3 regions of the Paenibacillus sp. J22FR83 genome follow, and region 1 is predicted to be linked to each of the others. Evidence: riboswitches for the same ligand, from Rfam matches in the RefSeq annotation. Region 1 holds a riboswitch; each other region holds the start of a gene.

The links. A riboswitch is a leader RNA that binds a small molecule or an ion and turns the genes downstream of it on or off. The one in region 1 is predicted to bind thiamine pyrophosphate.
Region 2: it holds a riboswitch for thiamine pyrophosphate, as region 1 does, so the genes downstream of both, AC58PV_RS09190 (ABC transporter substrate-binding protein) here and AC58PV_RS15735 (ECF transporter S component) in region 1, are expected to answer to the same signal.
Region 3: it holds a riboswitch for thiamine pyrophosphate, as region 1 does, so the genes downstream of both, AC58PV_RS05040 (thiamine phosphate synthase) here and AC58PV_RS15735 (ECF transporter S component) in region 1, are expected to answer to the same signal.

Annotation. Positions count from the first base shown of each region.
Region 1 is NZ_JCAUAM010000008.1:60,357-66,775, forward strand. It holds gene pyk (pyruvate kinase) at 1-1,052, opposite strand, end outside; gene AC58PV_RS15725 (helix-turn-helix transcriptional regulator) at 1,179-1,961, shown strand; gene AC58PV_RS15730 (DUF3105 domain-containing protein) at 1,963-2,682, opposite strand; TPP riboswitch at 2,905-3,014, shown strand; gene AC58PV_RS15735 (ECF transporter S component) at 3,154-3,756, shown strand; gene AC58PV_RS15740 (ABC transporter ATP-binding protein) at 3,773-5,251, shown strand; gene AC58PV_RS15745 (energy-coupling factor transporter transmembrane component T family protein) at 5,242-6,039, shown strand; gene AC58PV_RS15750 (YuzC family spore coat inner layer protein) at 6,087-6,419, opposite strand, start outside.
Region 2 is NZ_JCAUAM010000004.1:161,975-168,393, forward strand. It holds gene AC58PV_RS09175 (DUF3369 domain-containing protein) at 1-1,138, shown strand, start outside; gene AC58PV_RS09180 (hypothetical protein) at 1,220-1,360, shown strand; gene AC58PV_RS09185 (patatin-like phospholipase family protein) at 1,631-2,482, shown strand; TPP riboswitch at 2,565-2,673, shown strand; gene AC58PV_RS09190 (ABC transporter substrate-binding protein) at 2,856-3,872, shown strand; gene AC58PV_RS09195 (thiamine-binding protein) at 3,901-4,191, shown strand; gene AC58PV_RS09200 (ABC transporter permease) at 4,191-4,958, shown strand; gene AC58PV_RS09205 (ABC transporter ATP-binding protein) at 4,977-5,753, shown strand; gene AC58PV_RS09210 (TatD family hydrolase) at 5,740-6,419, shown strand, end outside.
Region 3 is NZ_JCAUAM010000002.1:341,219-347,637, forward strand. It holds gene thiE (thiamine phosphate synthase) at 1-516, opposite strand, end outside; gene thiD (bifunctional hydroxymethylpyrimidine kinase/phosphomethylpyrimidine kinase) at 513-1,355, opposite strand; gene AC58PV_RS05025 (thiazole synthase) at 1,739-2,506, opposite strand; gene thiS (sulfur carrier protein ThiS) at 2,511-2,714, opposite strand; gene thiO (glycine oxidase ThiO) at 2,698-3,927, opposite strand; gene AC58PV_RS05040 (thiamine phosphate synthase) at 3,943-4,548, opposite strand; TPP riboswitch at 4,689-4,787, opposite strand; gene hflK (FtsH protease activity modulator HflK) at 4,971-5,978, shown strand; gene hflC (protease modulator HflC) at 5,975-6,419, shown strand, end outside.

The DNA of each region.
Region 1 (6,419 bases):
TTGTTGGATTCTAGCTGTGCATCAACCAAGGAGCTGCGCACCATCGTTTGCTCGACGCGCTCAGCGATAGTCGCCATCATCGTTACGGACTCAATCGGATATTTCCCAGCAGCGGTCTCGCCAGAAAGCATCACAACGTCACTGCCGTCAAGCACGGCATTCGCCACGTCACTCACCTCAGCGCGAGTCGGGCGCGGGTTGCGCTGCATGGAATCCAGCATTTGCGTAGCTGTGATAACCGGTTTGCCAGCGAGGTTACAAGCGCGAATCATATCTTTTTGAGCAATTGGAACTTCCTCAGTTGGAATTTCAACCCCAAGGTCACCACGGGCAACCATGATCCCATCGGATGCTTCCAAGATGGAAGCGAAGTTCGTCATGCCTTCTTCGTTCTCAATTTTGGAGATGATCGGTGTTAAGCCAGCGCCTTGCTGCTCCAGAAGTGCACGAACCTCACGAACATCGTTGCCGTTACGAACGAAGGACATCGCGACGATCGAAATATTTTCCTCTACGCCGAATTTGATATGCATCACATCGCGCTCTGTCACACCCGGTAGGGATGTGCGTACACCTGGCAAGTTAACACCTTTACGTTGTTTCAACTGAGCAGGGTTGAGGACGCTGCAAGTTACTTCCGTACCGTCGATCATTTCAACACGCAGCTCGATCGAGCCATCGTCGATCAATACAAGATTGCCTGGCTTCACATCTTGCGGCAACCCTGGGTAGTTCACGGATACGCGGCTGGAATCGCCGATAATTTGTTCTGTCGTCAAGACGATGCGATCGCCCGTTTGCAAGTCATAGGAAGCATCTTTCAATTGACCGATGCGGATTTCGGGACCTTTGATATCCATCAGAATCGGGATGATAACGCCCATTTCTTGTGCAGCTTGGCGTACACGTTGAATACGACCGCGGTGCTCATCAAGATCGCCATGTGCCATATTTAAACGCGCGACGCTCATGCCCGCGCGAATTAATTCTTTCAGAGTAGAGACGGAATCGCACGCTGGACCCATGGTACAAATAATTTTCGTTTTACGCATTGTAAAGGACTTCCTTTCGCATGTAGAAGATTAGTTGGCTTCATTATATGCCTTATTCATGCGATTTTCTATAAACTATAGTATGATGTATGTAATATAGTATGATTGGAGGAGGGCATTAATCCTATGCAGCTAACTAGGTTTGACTATGATAAAAGTAGTATATGGAACGAAGAACAACCCATTGAGCGTCCAGATTGGACACTCATTTTCGTGATCTATGGCCATTGTGTGTACTGGATCAATGACAAGAAACAAGTGCTGGAGAAAGGACAATGGCTGCTCATCCCACGTGAAACGCCTTACTATGGCCGTAGTGTGCCAACGAAAATTCATGAGAAATTTGTGCTTCATTTCGATGCGCAAGCAGCGCAGGATATCTTTCCGCTACTGCAACAGCCATCCTTTTCCTGCCGCCAGACTGGCAAATTCGATATCATCGCAGATCGGCTGCGCTTGATTCACCGCGGCTGGCAAGACAAACAGCCCTATTACATGGCGCTGTGTGAAGCGCACCTGCAAGAGCTGTTTGTGTATCTCCAGCGGGAGTGGGATCAGGCAGCCACAACCTCGGCAACCGCACTTCTCGTGGAGCAAATGAAAGGCTATATCCAGAACCATTATCGCGAGCATGTCACCAAGGACGAGTTAGGCACTTGTATTTCTCGCTCGCCGAATTATGCAGCGTCGCTGTTTCGTCAAGTCACAGGCCAAACCATCAGTGAATTCGTGCACGTCACGAGGATCAAAACAGCCGTCTACATGCTGCGTCACTCCGCTCTGACCGTCACCGAAATCGCCGAGTTTATCGGCTATAATGATCCGTCTTATTTCTATCGCGTATTCCGAAGAATGACGGGTTTAGTGCCAACCGAGCTCGTTTCAGATCGGGAAACAATTCGCAAATAAGTTACATCGTTCCGCCGCCAAGGCGTATGTTGGCAGGAATTTGCTCAGGACCTTTGTTAATATAGTCGTAAATGAACGTGCCTACACTAGCTTCATCGAACTTGGCGAGGTTCATTGTTTTCGTCCAAGCCGTAACGACGACCTCTTGATCGGCAGGTACATCAAGATTCGGAACCGCAAGTACACCTGCGCCAGCCGTCCTGAAGTGAGTCAAATATTCCAAGCGATCTTTCAGCTCTTTCGGTGCATCGGGATGGTAATGAATAATGATATCGCCATGCTCCAAGTTATGGACAAGCATCTCATAACCAGGTCTTTCCTTGTAGAAACCAAATTTCAAATCATGCGGGCTGTGCGTACCTGAAGTAGGGATTTTCATTTCGTACATCAAGGTGCCATCTTTATGTTCGCGCCCGTAGTCCTTATCTGTCGTGACCTGAATGTTAGCTCCTGAATTTAGCTTGTCTAGGCTGTATTTGCCTGCTGAACTTTGAATGAGCGAAGTACCGATGCTGCCGAGAGCGATAATGAGCAGGGCATGTGAAATCAATTGCCAGGTCTTATGCTTCTTCTTTAGGGCTTGCTTTTCAGCCTTTTTCAATCTCGAGGTGTTATCTTTGTTAATCCTTGCTGCGAGCACATAACCAACGATAGCTGCAATGAATAGAGCTAGTCCGATATAGAGCAATATAGTCATCCGTTCAATCCCTTTCTGCCTCATGGAATCATCCACGCTGAATAAGTTTTTCTGTAAAAAATAATGAGCACACTACAAATTGTAGTTTTTCTTAGGGGTGGAAGTCAACTTTTAAAATTCTCCTGATTGTGGTATGTACAAATAGAGGGTTTGGAGCATCTGATTGAGAAATAAATGCGCAACGAGTATTCCATGGAAAAAAAAGGATTGCCAAAGAGGAGCTAATCCGCTACAGTTAAGCCAAATGAATAGCAACACGGGTGCTTGATGAAGTCAGGCTGAGATAGTGGCCCTATGCCACTGACCGTTAATCTGATCTGGATAATGCCAGCGTAGAGACCTAATGTGCTTTTTTTATGCACAAATGTTCAAGCCTGCCGGTATTCCGGTGGGCTTTTTTTGTTCTTAAGGGGCAAAAGGGACCATGTATCCAAGGTTGGCGTGTTCGCCTATCTCATTGACAAATATGAATGGGAAAAAGGAGTCGAGAAGAAGATGGCACAAAGGGAAGCAAGTGCAAGTAGTAAAGGGTTGAAGCTGACAGATATTTTGATCACGATCGTCATTTCAGCTGTGTTTGGTGTGATTTATCGGATTTGGGGACCCATTTATGATCTCATGAAACCGCTAGGCCTACATGCCGAGCAGTTGAGTTACGGTATGTGGTTCATGGCGGCAACATTCGCGTTCCTCGTGATTCGCAAACCTGGTGTTGCCCTGTTGGCTGAATTGGCAGCCGCAACGATTGAGGCACTATATGGTGGCCATTGGGGTGTGGGGACGCTTGTTTTTGGTTTACTGCAAGGGCTCGGTGCAGAGCTGGTGTTCGCGGCCTTCCGCTATCGTCGCACCAATTTGGGAGTGACAATACTCGCCGCCATTGCTTCGGCTATCATGTCCATTTTTGTAGATACGTACTATGGCTATATTGATCAGTTGGCGTTCTGGAATTACGTCTTGTTTATTACTTTACGTCTGCTAGGCAGCGCTTTGATCGCGGGAGTATTCGCGTACTATCTGACGAGTGCCTTGTCGCGTACGGGTGTACTGAATTTGATTCGTCCCGTTTCCAAAAAAGATTACGACGTACTGGGTTAACGAGATGAGCGAAGGAATGGGCGTTACGAATCTACGGTTAAAATATCCCGGCGATGAAGCCCCCCTGATCTTTCAGGGGGTTTCCTTTTCCATCGAGCCGGGGGAAAAAGTGCTGCTGCTGGGACCTAGCGGTAGCGGCAAATCGACCTTGCTGCAGGTGCTGAGCGGAATTGTCCCTGACATGATTGAGCTTCCGCTCAAAGCGGATGAGATTCGCCGGCCTAGCCGGTGGGGGTATGTTTTTCAAGATCCAGATACACAGTTCTGCATGCCTTATATGGACGAAGAGATTGCGTTCGTGTTGGAGAATCAGGAAGTGCCGCGAGCGGAGATGCCTGCGCGCATTCGGTATTACTTGGACTTGGTGGGGTTACATGTGCCTGATACCCATACGTTGATTAGTACGCTGTCTCAAGGGATGAAGCAGCGTCTGGCGATTGCTAGTGTGCTGGCGCTTGAGCCGGAAGTGCTCTTTCTCGATGAGCCCACGGCGCTGTTGGATGACGAGGGTACGAAACAGGTGTGGGACACGATACGAGCGATCAGTGGGGACAAAACTCTCCTCATCGTAGAGCACAAGATCAGCGGTTTGCTGGATTTGCTCGATCGGTTGATTATCCTGACACCTGAGGGGAAGATTTTAGCGGATGGGCCGCCGGTTGCGATGTTTGAGAAGTACAAAGAGCAGATCAGGGAATATGGCATCTGGTATCCCGAGGTGTGGGAGGACTACGCCCAGGAGCAGGGGGCTGCTGGGCGAGTAGACGATCCAGGGAAAGCGCAAGAAAGCGCACAGACCGCTGAGCCGGTTATGGTCTTTCAAGATTTCGTCGGTGTTCGCGGCGGGCAGATCAGGACCTCTGTGGATAACTTTAGCGTCTATCCAGGGGACTGGATCACCGTTGTCGGTGCCAACGGTGCAGGCAAGAGCTCGCTCCTCCTCGCGATCATGCGGCTCATTCCAACCCGCGGAAGCTGTCTGATCGCGGGAGTGAAGGGAAACAAAGTCGAGCACATTGCGGAGCAAGTCGGCTTTGTGTTCCAGAACCCGGAGTTCCAGTTCGTCACGAACTCCGTGGAGGAAGAGCTGACCTATGGCTTGCCAGAAGGTCAGCCGAGAGGCCAGTGGGCAGCCGCCGAGGGGCTGCTCCGCGAATACGACCTGCTCGCGCTGCGCGAGCGGCACCCGTTTCAGCTCTCGCTGGGCCAGAAGCGCAGGCTTAGCGTGGCGTCCGCGATGGTACGCGGGCCACGCATCCTGCTGCTGGATGAGCCCACCTTCGGGCTCGATGCGCGAGGCACGCTGCGCATGCTCGAGGCGCTGGAGCGGCTGCGCGCCAGCGGAACCGTGATCGTGATGGTGACACACGATCAGGAGATCGTCCAGCGCTGGGCCACCCGCGTCTGGCAGGTCGAAGCTGGGCGCGTGGCGGAAGTCGCGCCCTTGCCTGTGTCCGTCCCTGCTACTGGAGGTGAGCCGCAGCTATGCAAATAACGTTCACCTTTCGCGAAACGTGGCTGCATCGGGTTAATCCGGGCGTGAAGCTCCTCTTATCGATCGGGTTATTCATCGTTGTCGTCTTCACGCATAATCTGAACATGATGCTATTCCTGACGCTAGGCGCCTTGTTGCCTCTGGCCCTATTATCCGGTCATCCTGCGAAGAGACTGTTGCTATATGCATCGCCGTTTCTGCTAATTTTCGTGTCATCGACAGCAGGGATGATGATGTTCGGTGACGGGCAGACCGAATGGTTTCATTTGGGGATTATTCGAATTACGGAGGAAAGCTTCTACCGCGGTATCCATCTTGGTCTACGTGGCATACAGGTTGCCTCCGTCGGGTTACTGTTCAGCTTGACCACGCGGCCTGTCGCGTTGTTCTACGCGATGATGCAGCAGTGGAAGGTCGCGCCGAAGTACGCGTACAGCTTCCTGGCAGCGCTGCGCATGCTGCCTGTCATCTTGGAGGAGCTGCAGACCCTTCGCTATGCGCTCAAGGTGAGGGGCAAGCGCAAGCAGCGGAATCCGCTGACCGCGTGGTATACCACGATGCGGATGATTGCCATTCCGCTGCTTGCTCAAAGCATCCGCCGTGCCCATCGGACGGCGGTGGCGATGGAAGCGAAGCGTTTTTCGATGAGTCGCAAACGCACGTATTATTACATATCCTCCTACTCCGTATTGGATATATACTACAGCCTCTACTGGGGCGTGCTCGTTGCAGCTTCCTATTGGCTCGCAGTGACGTGGCCGCTGCTAAGTCGTATCGACGTGCGCTGAAAAAAAGAGCAACCCAACTCGTATTAGGAGGTGGGTTGCTCTTAGATTTATTCGCCCCATTTGAGCATGAGCGTGACGCGGCAGCATGGATTCCCATTCTTGGGGGGACCCACCACGAACTGAACAGCACTGGGACTGTAGCTAGTTTCAATATCGGATTCATACCCGAAGGAGTGCACGATGCGGTCTACTTCTTTCTGATTGCCATTCTGAGCATTCGTCATTAACTGCTTGGCGACCACAGGGTCTGTGAGCTTCTTCACAAGGAAAGAAGCATCCTTCAGGAGGTGCTCAGAGGCAACGACGGAGGTAGACAGCATTGTGGTATTCACAGGCGGAAAGTTGCGGTCCCACGCCCAGTAAGGTGCGTAGTGGTAGGG
Region 2 (6,419 bases), on a different contig from region 1:
AAAGACGGAGTTAACATCGCAGAAATTGTTTACTACGGTAGTCACGGCGCTGCGCTCCTTTCGAGATATTAAAACGATTGAGAAAAGTAGAGTTGGCCTGGAAGAAATTATTAAGTCTTCGGCGACCTTGTTCGAGTTACAGTCCATGAAGAAATTTGCGTCTGGCGTTCTAACCCAAATGACATCTATCGTTAATTTACATAAGAATGCGATACATTGCAGTTTTGCCGTAACGAAAGGGATCGAGGACATCTACATTCTTGCAGCCAGCGGCGATTATGCGAAGAACCAAGATGCAAGAGCTCGTGATGTGGTTCCTGTCGAAGTTCTTGAGGAAATTGAATTAGCTTTCCATACCCGCAAAAGCAGCTTTGCTGCGGATCGTTTCATCATCTATTTCCAGAGTAAGATGGGGATGGAAAACGTAATCTATATGAACGGTTTTAATGCCCTAAGTGAATGGGAGCATTATTTGGTTGATATTTATTGTGCGAATGTTTCTGTTGCTTTCGAGAACATTTATTTGAATAATGAGCTTGAAAGTACACAGCAGGAAATCATTTATACCATGGGCGAGATTACAGAAACGCGCTCACAGGAAACAGGTCATCACGTTAAGCGAGTAGCCGAGTATTCACGTCTGCTGGCGCTGAAATACGGCTTATCTGAGCAAGAAGCTGAAACGATTCGACTAGCAACACCGATGCACGATGTAGGCAAGGTTGGGATCCCGGATGCCATCCTCAATAAACCGGGTTCTTTATCCAAAGAAGAATTCGAAATTATGAAAACACATTCTAACTTAGGCTATGAAATGCTCAAGCATTCGAATAAAAAGGTGCTGCACGCCGCGGCAATTATCGCTCATCAGCATCATGAACGTTACGACGGGACGGGTTATCCACAAGGGCTAAGTGGGGAAAACATTCACTTATATGGCCGGATAACAGCCTTGGCTGATGTATTTGATGCACTGTGTAGTGATCGTGTCTATAAGAAAGCATGGGAATTAGATCGCGTCTTGGATTTATTGAAATCGGAGCGCGGCAAACATTTTGACCCTGTCATTGTTGATCTCTTTCTGAACAATCTGGACGAGTTTATGGTCATCAAGGAACTGTACAAAGAAAATCGTTAATAACCTTAATGATTTCAGTGAATTGGCATAAGATTAGGATCACCTTCTCATACTACGGTTGAGATGATGGAGGTGAAAGGAATGCCTAAAGTAAATCGACCTGATAAAAAAAATAATCAACAAAATGCTGCTCACTTCACGGAAGAGGCAGAGACACTAAAAAAGCAGAATGCGGCTGAGTTTCCTCCTAGCCTAAATAACATTAGTAAAAACAAATCATAATTGTAGTATGGTTACCGACCCTTGCTCCTCGGAGCAGGGGTCTTTGGTAATTTCATGAAGGTGTCCCATTAGTTAAGGTTCGAAAAGTTGACGTACACGTTAAATTTCGGCAAAAATACGGTTGAACTGGGATTTCCCCTAATTTGTCTTAGAAAGTAGGAGGAAATCTTCGTCTTCGTCTCATTTTCGAAGAGGGAAGCCCGTTTCTTTTAATTTACAATTCCTGTATGCTAGAAAGGGGCTTGAGACAGACAGAAAGAAGGTGTCACCATGGAAGGGATTGGACTCGTACTGGAAGGCGGAGGTATGCGAGGGGTATACACCGCGGGAGTCTTGGAATACTTTATGGAGCAGGATTTATATTTCCCCTATGTGGTGGGTGTTTCAGCGGGCGCGTGCAATGCGGTTTCTTACATTTCTAAACAACCTGGGCGGAATAAAAAGGTAACGATTGACTATGTTGCGGATCACCGTTATTTAAGCTATCGCAACTTGTTGCGCAGTAAGAGCATATTTGGCATGGATTTTATTTTCAATGAGCTGCCGAATAGACTAGTACCCTTTGACTATGACACGTTCTACGCTTCTTCACAGCAATTTGCAATAGGTACAACAGATGCGCATACCGGGGAGCCGATTTATTTTACGAAACATCAGCTTCAACAGGAAACGATGCCCATCGTACAAGCTTCGAGTTCGTTGCCTTTTGTAGCTACGCCGATTCATTATGAAGGCAGAACATTATTTGATGGCGGATTGGTCGATCCGATTCCGGTACAGAAATCAGTCGCTGACGGCAATAAAAAGCATATCATTGTATTAACGAAAGAACTGGGCTACCGCAAACGGCCGTTCAAGCAGCGTTGGTTAGCGAAAAGTTTTTATCCAAAATATAACGGCCTTGTGAATGTGCTTGTGAATCGCAGCGAAATTTATAATTCTACACTTGAAACAATTGAACGAATGGAAGCGGATGGCAGTGCTATCATTATTCGACCTTCAACCAAAGTAGAAGTAGGACGAATGGAGAAAGATCCGCGGAAACTCGAGAAGTTACATGAACTAGGTTACGCAGATGCGCAGAAGATGGGATTGCAGTTAAAGGATTGGTTATTACACTAATGGGTGTAATTATACCCATACAACGGCAAATAGGGATAACTTGCTTATTTAGTTAACTAGGGTTATAGTAATGTAAATTGAATAGTAACCATCCGGGAGCTTGAGTAGTCAGGCTGAGAGTGCGGGATATACCGCTGACCGTTCGATCTGATCTAGATAATGCTAGTGCAGAGAATGATTGTACACGACTATACGTGTACGAATGTCAACGTATACGCCGCGAGAGACCTTTGGTCTTTAGCGGCTTTTTAGTTTCTATTAACTCCTGGGGTAATGCCAGCGTAGAATTTGATAGAATTGCACTGGCGCTCCCGGATAACGGGGGCTTTTTCGTATGGTTACATCAAGATCCACAGAGAAGGGGTAGAAGAATATGAAATGGAACAAAATTGCACCATTGTTGTTAGTCAGCTTTACCGTAGTAATGGCAGGTTGCGGCAACGACACAGGAAAGTCAGTTCAACCGACAGAAGGAAGTAAAAAGCTAACTGACGTAAAAGTTGTCCTAGATTGGACGCCAAATACGAACCACACGGGGTTGTATGTCGCGAAGGATCAAGGATTTTTTGAGCAAGAAGGCTTGAATGTGCAAATCATTTCCCCTGGCGAAAGTGGAGCGGATACGATGATCGCTTCTGGCGCAGCAGAGTTTGGGGTGAGTTATCAAGAAAGCATCACGCAAGGTCGTATTCAAGGAGTGCCACTAGTCTCGATTGCTGCAGTTATTCAACATAATACCTCTGGCTTTGCTTCACCGGTTGCGAAGAATATCAAATCACCGAAGGACTTCGAGAACAAATCGTATGGCGGTTGGGGTGCCCCTTCCGAAAGTGCCATGATTGAATCCCTGATGCAATCAGAGAAAGCGGATGCGACAAAGGTGAAAATGGTTAATATCGGTGACGCGGATTATTTTACAGCGGTCAAACGCGATATCGACTTTGCATGGATTTACTATGCATGGACAGGCGTAGATGCGGAACTTCGTGGTGAGCCGATGAACATGATTTATTTGAACAAATATTCGGAGAAACTGGATTATTATACACCTGTATTGGCGACAAATGAGAATATGATCTCTTCGAAGCCAGAAATCGTGAAGGCGTTCGTTGCTGCAGCGACCAAAGGGTATCAATTTGCCATTTCCAAACCGGAAGATGCGGCAAACATATTGATTAAAGCTGTTCCAGATCTAGATCCTAAGCTGGTCGTTGCTAGTCAAAAGTGGTTAAGCCCACGTTATCAGGATGATGCGGCACGTTGGGGTGAGCAAAAGAAATCCGTGTGGGAAAACTACGCCACGTGGATGCTGGATCACAAGCTTTTAGAGAAGAAGTTGGATGTGGATGCGGCATTTACGAATTCATTTTTACCTGAAAGTAAGAAGTAATTCCTAAATTGAAGAGGAGATGTCCATCATGGCTAATGCACTTGTTAGTATTCAAATAATCCCGAAAACAGTAAACGGTGAAGATGTCATTCCGTATGTAGATCGAGCCATCGAAGTGATTGCAAAGTCTGGTGTTAAATATTTTGTTTCACCGCTGGAAACAACGATGGAAGGTGAGTTGGATCAACTCCTTCTCATTATTCAAGATATGAACACAGCCATGATTGACATGGGCAGCCCGAACGTCATTTCTCAGGTTAAAATTTACTTCAATCCGTCAGGTGCTTCAATGGACAAGTTAACGGAGAAGTACAGATAATGAACATCCGTCGCTGGATTCAAGCAGGATGGCCGCCACTTGTGGTAGTCATCCTTCTGTTGTTTATTTGGCAGTTGGCTGTCTCATGGGCTGGAACCGCAGACTGGCTGCTTCCAAGCCCGCTCAAAATATGGCGAGACGGTACCACAGATATGCCGCGCGTATGGATGCATATGTGGGCTACCGTTCGTTTGATGTGCATGGGTTTTAGTATCGGTGCCATCGGTGGTGTACTAGTTGCCAGCGTACTACATAGGCTTCCTTTCGTTAAAGCGGGTTTCTATCCACTGCTGATCCTATCGCAAAATATCCCAGTTATTGCATTGGGACCACTGTTAATTATCTTATTTGGTTTTGGCCTATTACCTAAACTTATATTGATTTCACTTGTCTGTTTCTTCCCTGTAACGATGTCAACGTTAGATGGCTTCATGCAGACAGATCGCAGCATGTATAATTACATGCAAATGATTGGTGCATCGAAACGCCAAATTTTCTATAAATTAGAGATGCCTCATGCTTTGCCATTTCTGTTTACTGGGCTCAAAATATCCGCTACTTATAGTGTGATGGGGGCAGTTATTGCTGAATGGCTAGGCGGAAATGTGGGTCTTGGCTATTATATGATCTTACAAAAATCAGCCTTCCGTGCAGACCGGGAATTTGTGGCAATCGGAATTATCGTGATTCTGAGTTTGCTCTTTTTCTGGCTCATCGCTGGGTTAGAGAAGCTCATCATTCGTTGGAACGTCAAACGTTCCTCGTAGGAGAGGAGGGCTGTGGCCATGAGCAAATTAAAGCTTACTGGGATTCATCATATGTTTCCGAATAAAAAAGGGCAAGTCACCGTGCTTGTAGATATTCATATTTATGTCGAGCAAGGCGAGTTTGTATCCATCATTGGCCCTTCTGGCAGTGGTAAGAGCACCTTATTCCATATCATAGGTGGACTCGTGCAGCCGACATCCGGTGAAGTGTGGCTGGATGACGAGAAGGTGACAGGGAAAAAAGGACTTATTTCTTATATGCCGCAGCAACCGGCCTTGTTCCCATGGCGCTCTATTGAGGAAAATGTAGCACTAGGGCAGGAAGTAGCCGGAGAGTCGCGCTCTGCGGCGATCGCCAAAGCTAGAGAATGGCTGCCGAGAGTTGGACTAGGAGGCTATGAACGGGAATTTCCACATGTCCTGTCAGGTGGGATGCAACAGCGTGTTTCGTTCTTACGCGCTTTATTAAGCCCGCAGGAACTTATGTGCTTAGATGAGCCATTCGGTTCCTTAGATGCGTTAACACGGCTTGATATGCAAGCGTGGCTTCTTAACATTTGGGAGCACAATAAACGCTCCATCTTATTTGTCACCCATAGTATAGAGGAGGCACTCTTCCTATCTGATCGTATTTATGTGCTGTCTAATAAACCTGCAAGTATCTTGGAAGAGTTGAAAGTACCATTTGCAAGACCACGTCAGGAATCTATCATGCAGGAATCAGAGTTTATCGCACTAAGACAGCATATACAGGGACTCTTGCGACGGGAGAAAACAAACAATGTCAGCTATTGATGCACATATTCATCTCGATATGTACGACGAAGAGTCAGCGAAATTGATAATTGCAGAACTAGAAGCTTCGCAGGTGTTGGCCTTAATCGCGGTATCCCGCCATCTAGATTCCTGCAAAGCAACGAAGCAATTGAAGTCGCTTGCTCCCGGTCGCATTTTTGCGGCTTACGGATTTCATCCAGAACAAGAGTTGCCTACGACAGAGCAGTTGGACGCATTAATAGATTGGATGAGTGAGCATGTGAATGACATGATCGCAGTTGGTGAAATTGGACTTCCATATTACACGCGTCATGAAGTAGAAGGGGCAGGACAGGCGTTTGACGTAACACCTTATATTGGGTTGTTAGAGCGTTTCTTGCAGCTTGCTGCTCAGTGGGACAAGCCAGTTGTCCTGCATGCCGTATATGAAGATGCGGATGTCGCATGTGCGTTACTAGCCAAATACGGAATCAAGAAGGCGCATTTCCATTGGTTTAAAGGATCTGACGAAACCGTGGAGCGAATGATAGGCGCTGGTTATTATATTTCTATCACGCCAGATGTTCTCTATGAAGAAGAAATCAGAACATTAGTTCGTAACTACCCTTTGGAGCTCATGATGGTAGAGACAGATGGACCTTGGCCATTTGAAGGACCGTTCTCAGGTGAAGAGACACATCCGTG
Region 3 (6,419 bases), on a different contig from region 1:
TAGCGGCAGCTGGATGCCGCCTGCGCGCATCCGCATAATGCTGGCTGGCCCCTGGACCTCACGCGCATCGAGCTTCGTGCGCGTGGCGTACTGGGGGCCTACGCCTAAGTAGTCGGCGCCTTCAGCCAGCGCCGACTGGGCTTCGCCCAGATCGTGGGCCGACACGCCCACGATCATGTTCGGCAGCCGCTCGCGCACCGCGGCGGCTGGGGCATCCTCTTGGCCGATGTGAATCCCATCGGCCTCAAGCTCTAGAGCCAACCGTTCATCATCGTTCACGATGAATGGTATCCCGCGCTGCGCGCAAAGGCGGCGCAGCCGCGCGCCTAGCGCGAGCAGCTCCAGCCCCTGCAGGGCGCCGGGGCCCTTCTCGCGCAGCTGAAACATCGTGATGCCGCCGTCGATGGCGGCTTCCAACACTTCATACGGATCTCCCCCGCCACAATTGGGGCTGCCCATCACCAAATACAAACGCAGCGCCTTACGCAGCTCTTCCGCAGTCAACATGGCGCTCATCGTGCACCTCGCGTGGCTGTCTCTTTCAGAGCAGCGCCCCGCACGCCCTGCTGATAAGCCCAATGATTCGTCGGTCCATGCCCGCTTCCGATATGTAAAGGCTCCGAAATCGCTGCGTGGATGAAGCTTTTGGCCAACTGCAGAGACGCCTTCGTCGTAAGGCCCTGCGCCAACCCCGAAGTCACAGCTGCAGCAAATGTGCAGCCCGTTCCATGCGTGTGCTGCGTGTGCAGCCTTTTAGTCGTAAATTCGGTAAAAGAAACGCCATCAAACAGTAAATCCGTCGCATGCTCGGTATTCGCTTCATGGCCGCCTTTGATCATCACATGCTTACAGCCGTAGGCGTGAATTCGTCTAGCTGCCTTTTGCCGTGAGTCCGCATCCGTAATCTGCATGCCACTGAGTACTTCCGCTTCGGGGATATTTGGTGTTACCACATCTGCAAGTGGCAGCAACTGCTGAATCATCGCGTCAATCGCTTCCTGTTGCAAGAGTGAAGCTCCACCTTTGGCAATCATCACCGGGTCCACAACGATCTGTTTCCACGCATAGTTCTTAATCGCCGTCGCGACAATACGAATAATTTCCCCGCTAAAAAGCATCCCTGTCTTCAACGCATCCGGTCGTAAATCTTCTCCAATAGAAGCCAGTTGGCGTTCAATTGCCTCCCCGCTCATCGGATAAACCCCTTGCACACCAAGTGTGTTCTGCGCGGTGACAGCCGTAATCACGGACATGCCGTATACACCGAGCTCCTGAAACGTTTTCAAATCCGCCTGAATGCCGGCACCACCACCGCTGTCTGATCCGGCAATCGTCAATGCTTTGTGAATCGCCACGTTACTCCCCCTTTCCGACTCAGCACTCCAATCAAGTCCAAATCCAAGTACCACTCAAGTCCAAATCCAAATCCAAATCAAAGTCTACGTCTCCAAAGTTGCAAAAAGGCATCCTTTTCCGACCAAAACGCCTCAATTTCATAAAAAAGTGCAAATCTGCAACCTTTTCGCTGCTTTCACAGCAAATTGAACCATTTGCCCCTAAATAACTGCCTTTTTGCAACTTTCAGGTCATTTATTGCCTCAATGGAGTGAAATAGATGCCTTTTTGCACTTTTCAAACAAATAGGCCACTGTTGGATGAGGAAAACACTGCGACTCCGAGTAACAATGAACCTTGAATTTCCCTTACAACTGACTCATCTACTCAACCCCACACGACCCTACGCTCGACTCAATCCATCCATCGGAGAACTTGCCGACGCATATCGCTTCTTCGGAATCCGCCCTGCCTCAAAGCCTGCGCGTCCTGCTTCAATCGCGAGTTTCATGGCGTAAGCCATTTTGACAGGATCCTTGGCACCTGATACGGCCGTGTTCAATAGCACGCCGTCGGCGCCCATTTCCATAGCTAATGATGCGTCGGAAGGTGCGCCAATTCCCGCGTCCACGATCACAGGTACTGTTGCTTGCTCGATGATGAAACTCAGGTTCAGCGGGTTAATTATCCCTTGCCCCGTACCAATCGGTGATGCACCAGGCATAATGGCATGTACGCCGAGTGCTTGCAAACGTTTAGCTAGCAAAACATCATCCGATGTATAAGGCAACACGATAAAGCCTTCCTCCAGCAGCATTTCGGATGCTTTCAGCGTTTCCACGGGATCGGGGAGCAGCGTCATTTCATCGCCGATCACCTCGACTTTGATCATGTCGCACAAGCCAGAGGCTTTCGCTAAGCGCGCGATGCGCACGGCTTCTTCTGCTGTTTTGGCACCAGCTGTATTCGGCAGCAACGTGAAGTTCGACGTATCCAGCATCGACAGGAAATTCGGCTGACTCGCCTCAAAAATATTCATTCGACGAACCGCAAAGGTCAGAATTTGCGACTCGGAGATATCCACCGCTTGTTTTTGAATCTGAAAATCTGGAAACTTCCCCGTACCTAGCAGCAAACGTGAACGAAATTCATATGGACCAATTTTTAACATGTCTTTATCCTCCTCCAACGAAATGAACGATCTCAATTTTGTGGCCTTCCGCCAGCTCAGCACCAGCGTGATCTTCTTTATGTAAAATGGCTGCGTTATGCTCTACCACGAGCATTTTGTCGCATAAATCGAAGTGGGCAAGCAGCTCCACGACGGTTCGAATCGTATCGGGTACGTCCACCTGCTGACCATTAATGTGCAGTTTCAATGCTTATCAATTCCTTTCCTTGGGCTGAAAAAGGTTCCTGACCCTCGTGACTGTTACTCACCCGCTCGGTTCTAGGGGACAGATCAGGGCTGAATGCATTCAGCCAAGGAGCTATAGATGCTTTCCCCTGCTCACCTGCGCCATCTCCGCCCAAAATCCAATCCGCCATCACCTTTCCGGTGATCGGGCTCAGCAAAATTCCGTTGCGGTAATGTCCGCAAGCTGTATACAAGCCCTCCACCGTCGGCACTTTGCCGATGTAGGGCAGCCCGTCGGCGGTCTGCGGGCGCAGCCCCGACCAAGCCTTCTCCCACTCGGCGTCGCCGAGCGCGGGCATCAACTCCCTCGCGCGCTCCATCAGCTCGGCTAAGCCCGAGAGCGACACCTTGCGGTCATAGCTGTGCGGCACGACCGTCGCGCCGACCACCAGCCGTCCGCCGGCTTTCGGAACGATATAGCACCCTGGCGAGAACAGGGTTTTCTTCAAGAGAGGCTTCGGCGTCCTCACGGAGAAGCACTCGCCTTTCACAGGATACATCGGCAACTCGATGCCGATGCTCCCAAGCAGCTGACCGCTCCACGTGCCTGCGGCGACGACCACGTGGTCGCCGTAGAGCGGACCGGCGGCCGTCTGCACGCCGATGACCCGCTCCTGCGCGGTCAGCAGCCCTTGCACCCCGGCGAACGGTTGCACCTTCGCCCCAAGCACCTGCGCGGCCTGCGCGAACGCGGCCGCCAGCAGCGGAGCATCGACCTGCCCATCGCTGGGCAGGTACAGGGCTCCGCGCGTCGCTGCGCTCAGCGCGGGTTCCAGGGCCGTGGCTTCAGCTGCGCTGAGCCACTGGGCCTGCTCGCCCGCGGCGCGCTGGAGCTTCTCCCGCGCGCGCAACTCCGCCTCTTGAACGTCGCTGAGCGCGACGTTCAAGAGCCCCTCACGGACGAGGCCGATGTCGATGCCCGTGAGTTCTCTCAGTTCCCCGCTCAACTCGGGGAACATAGATCTACTTAGACGCGCCCACTGGAACAGGGCGCCCGTGTCTTCCATCTCGGACTGCGCGCCGAGCATGCCTGCCGCCGCAGCCGAGGCTTCTGTGCCTAGTTGACCGCGCTCTAGCAGCGTGACGGACTGCCCTCTTTTAGCCAAGTAATAGGCAATGGATGTACCGATAACACCACCGCCAACGATGATGACATGGGATCTTGTTGCTGACATTTCGCTCACCTCTATTTATTGAAGCTCATCATGATAGGCTAGAACGGCTCCAAGCGGATCCGCTGCTTCCCATATTCCGCTCATCACTGCGATGCCGGATGCTCCTGCATCCAGAACCGATTGGACTCTCGCAGGTGTCATCCCGCCGATTGCAATGACAGGAATGTTCACCCCATTAACTACTTGTCTTAACTGCTCCAGACCCCTAGGCGGCACGCCTTGCTTGGAGTTTGTCGCAAAAATATGACCGAACATGACATAATCGGCTCCTTCTTTCTCACGCCAACTCGCCTCAACCGCCCCATGCACAGAGACTCCGATGCGCTGTATGCCCCGGCACAACTCATCCTGAATAACCAAAGGCGGCGTCGTACCTGGCAGCTGGAGTCCTCCTGTTTGCAAAGCCAGAGCGATGGAGGGAAAACCGTTAACGTACAGGCTTTTCGCCGGAATTCCTTGCTCTACTATGTACTGAATGCCGATGAACACTTCATCCAAGGATTTCGTTTTCTCCCGAATATGAATCGCTGTGACATACGGGTGAATCTGCGCCGCAATCTTTGCGATCTCAGACCATGCCATCTTCCCACTCGATATGACATGCAGCTCTTTCTCAGACATTGAAGGCGACTCCTCTCCACGAAATCTCACTATTTTTAACCATGTGAATCATCTCGACTGTGCAAATAAATACAAAAAAACCACTTTCCTCAGGAAAGTGGTTGTAGGCTGCCTCATCATAAATAACAATAAAATCGGCTCCAAAGCTCGTTCCACTTTCCTCCGCTGGCATAAACCAGATCAGGTTCAAAGGGTTCAGTCTACACTGTCTCAGCCTCTCGGCGCCCCTAGGGATTCATTCGTATGCGATTACTACTCATCATAGCATGACAGCCAACTCTTGGAAATACCAATTTTCCATTTTCATTGGCAGTGCCCTAACCTTTCTCAATTTATTGAGAATTAACCTCATCTCCCTGAAACCATTTCCAATACTTCCCGTATAGGACTATAAGTAAAACTTATATTAAGGGGTGTTTGCCATGGAACCGTTTGTACTGCCAGAATCTGATCGACGAAGACCCTCCTCCCTCCCGCCAGGCTTGATGACCAAAATTGTAATCGGCCTTGTCATCGTTCTCGTTCTTATTTTCGGATCTTCCACTTTCTACACAGTACAGGAGCATGAGAAGGCGGCTATTCTCACATTAGGTAAATATACGACCGAGAAGGAGGCTGGGCTTCACTTTAAACTCCCTTTTCCCATTCAACAAGTGATTGTATTACCTGCCAAAAAGACACAACGCATCCAAATCGGCTTCCGTGAAGCTGGTGGTAAAATTACACCCGTAGATGAAGAAGCGATGATGATTACGGGGGATGAAAATATTTTATCCGCTGATGCCGTAGTGGAATGGAATATCAGTGACATGCAGAACTATTTGTACAATATTGATAATGCTGAATTGTTCTTACGCAACTCGGCAAGTGCAGCGATTCGTTCGGTAATCGGCGCGACGGCGCTAGACTTTGCCATTACTGAAGGAAAAACTGAGGTCCAAGGCAAGGTTAAGGAGCGTTTGATTGAAATGCAGACGAAATATCAAACGGGCATTCATATTATCGATTTGAAATTCCAAGATATTGAGCCGCCAGCGGGCGATGTGCAGAATGCTTTTAAGGATGTAACGAACGCACGTGAAGAGAAAAACACGAAGATAAACGTGGCAACAAAATACGAGAATGATATCCTTCCTCGGGAGCGCGGTAACGCGCAGGCACTGATCGAGAATGCCGAAGCTCAGAAGAAATCACGGATTTTGAATGCACAGGGGGATGTTGCGAAGTTTAATGCCCTCTATGCGGAGTATGCCAATAATAAATCAGTAACCGAGAGCAGGCTTATCATCGAGACGTTAGAGAAAATATTGCCGAATGCCAAAATTTTCATCAGTGACAGCACTGGCGAAACCGTTAAATATTTACCAATCAATGAGCTGTTGCGTACACCTGCTGCTGCAACAGGTACGACTGGAGGGACTGCGAAATGACCGTACAAAATAAATGGATTCTGAGATCCATCCTTGGTGTCGTTCTCGTCATTTTCTTCCTGATTTCCATCTTTATTGTGAAAGAAGGCCAATACCGCGTCGTTCTTAAATTCGGAGAAGCTGTTCGTATCCAGACAGAACCTGGTATTCATTTTAAAATTCCGTTCATTGAATCGGTCCGCACGCTTCCTAAATATCAGATGGTGTATGACAGCAAACCTACTTCCATTCTGACCAAAGATAAGAAGCCGATCGAAGTGGATAACTATACGGTATGGCGCATTGATGATGCGCAGCAATTCTTGCGCACGATTCAATCGATCACTGGCGGGGAAGAGCGGATTGATGCCGCTGTGTACAACACCGTCCGACGGAAGTTGTCGGAGATCAATTACAGCGATATTATCAGCGAAAATACGCAGCGCGGGAATTTGAACGATG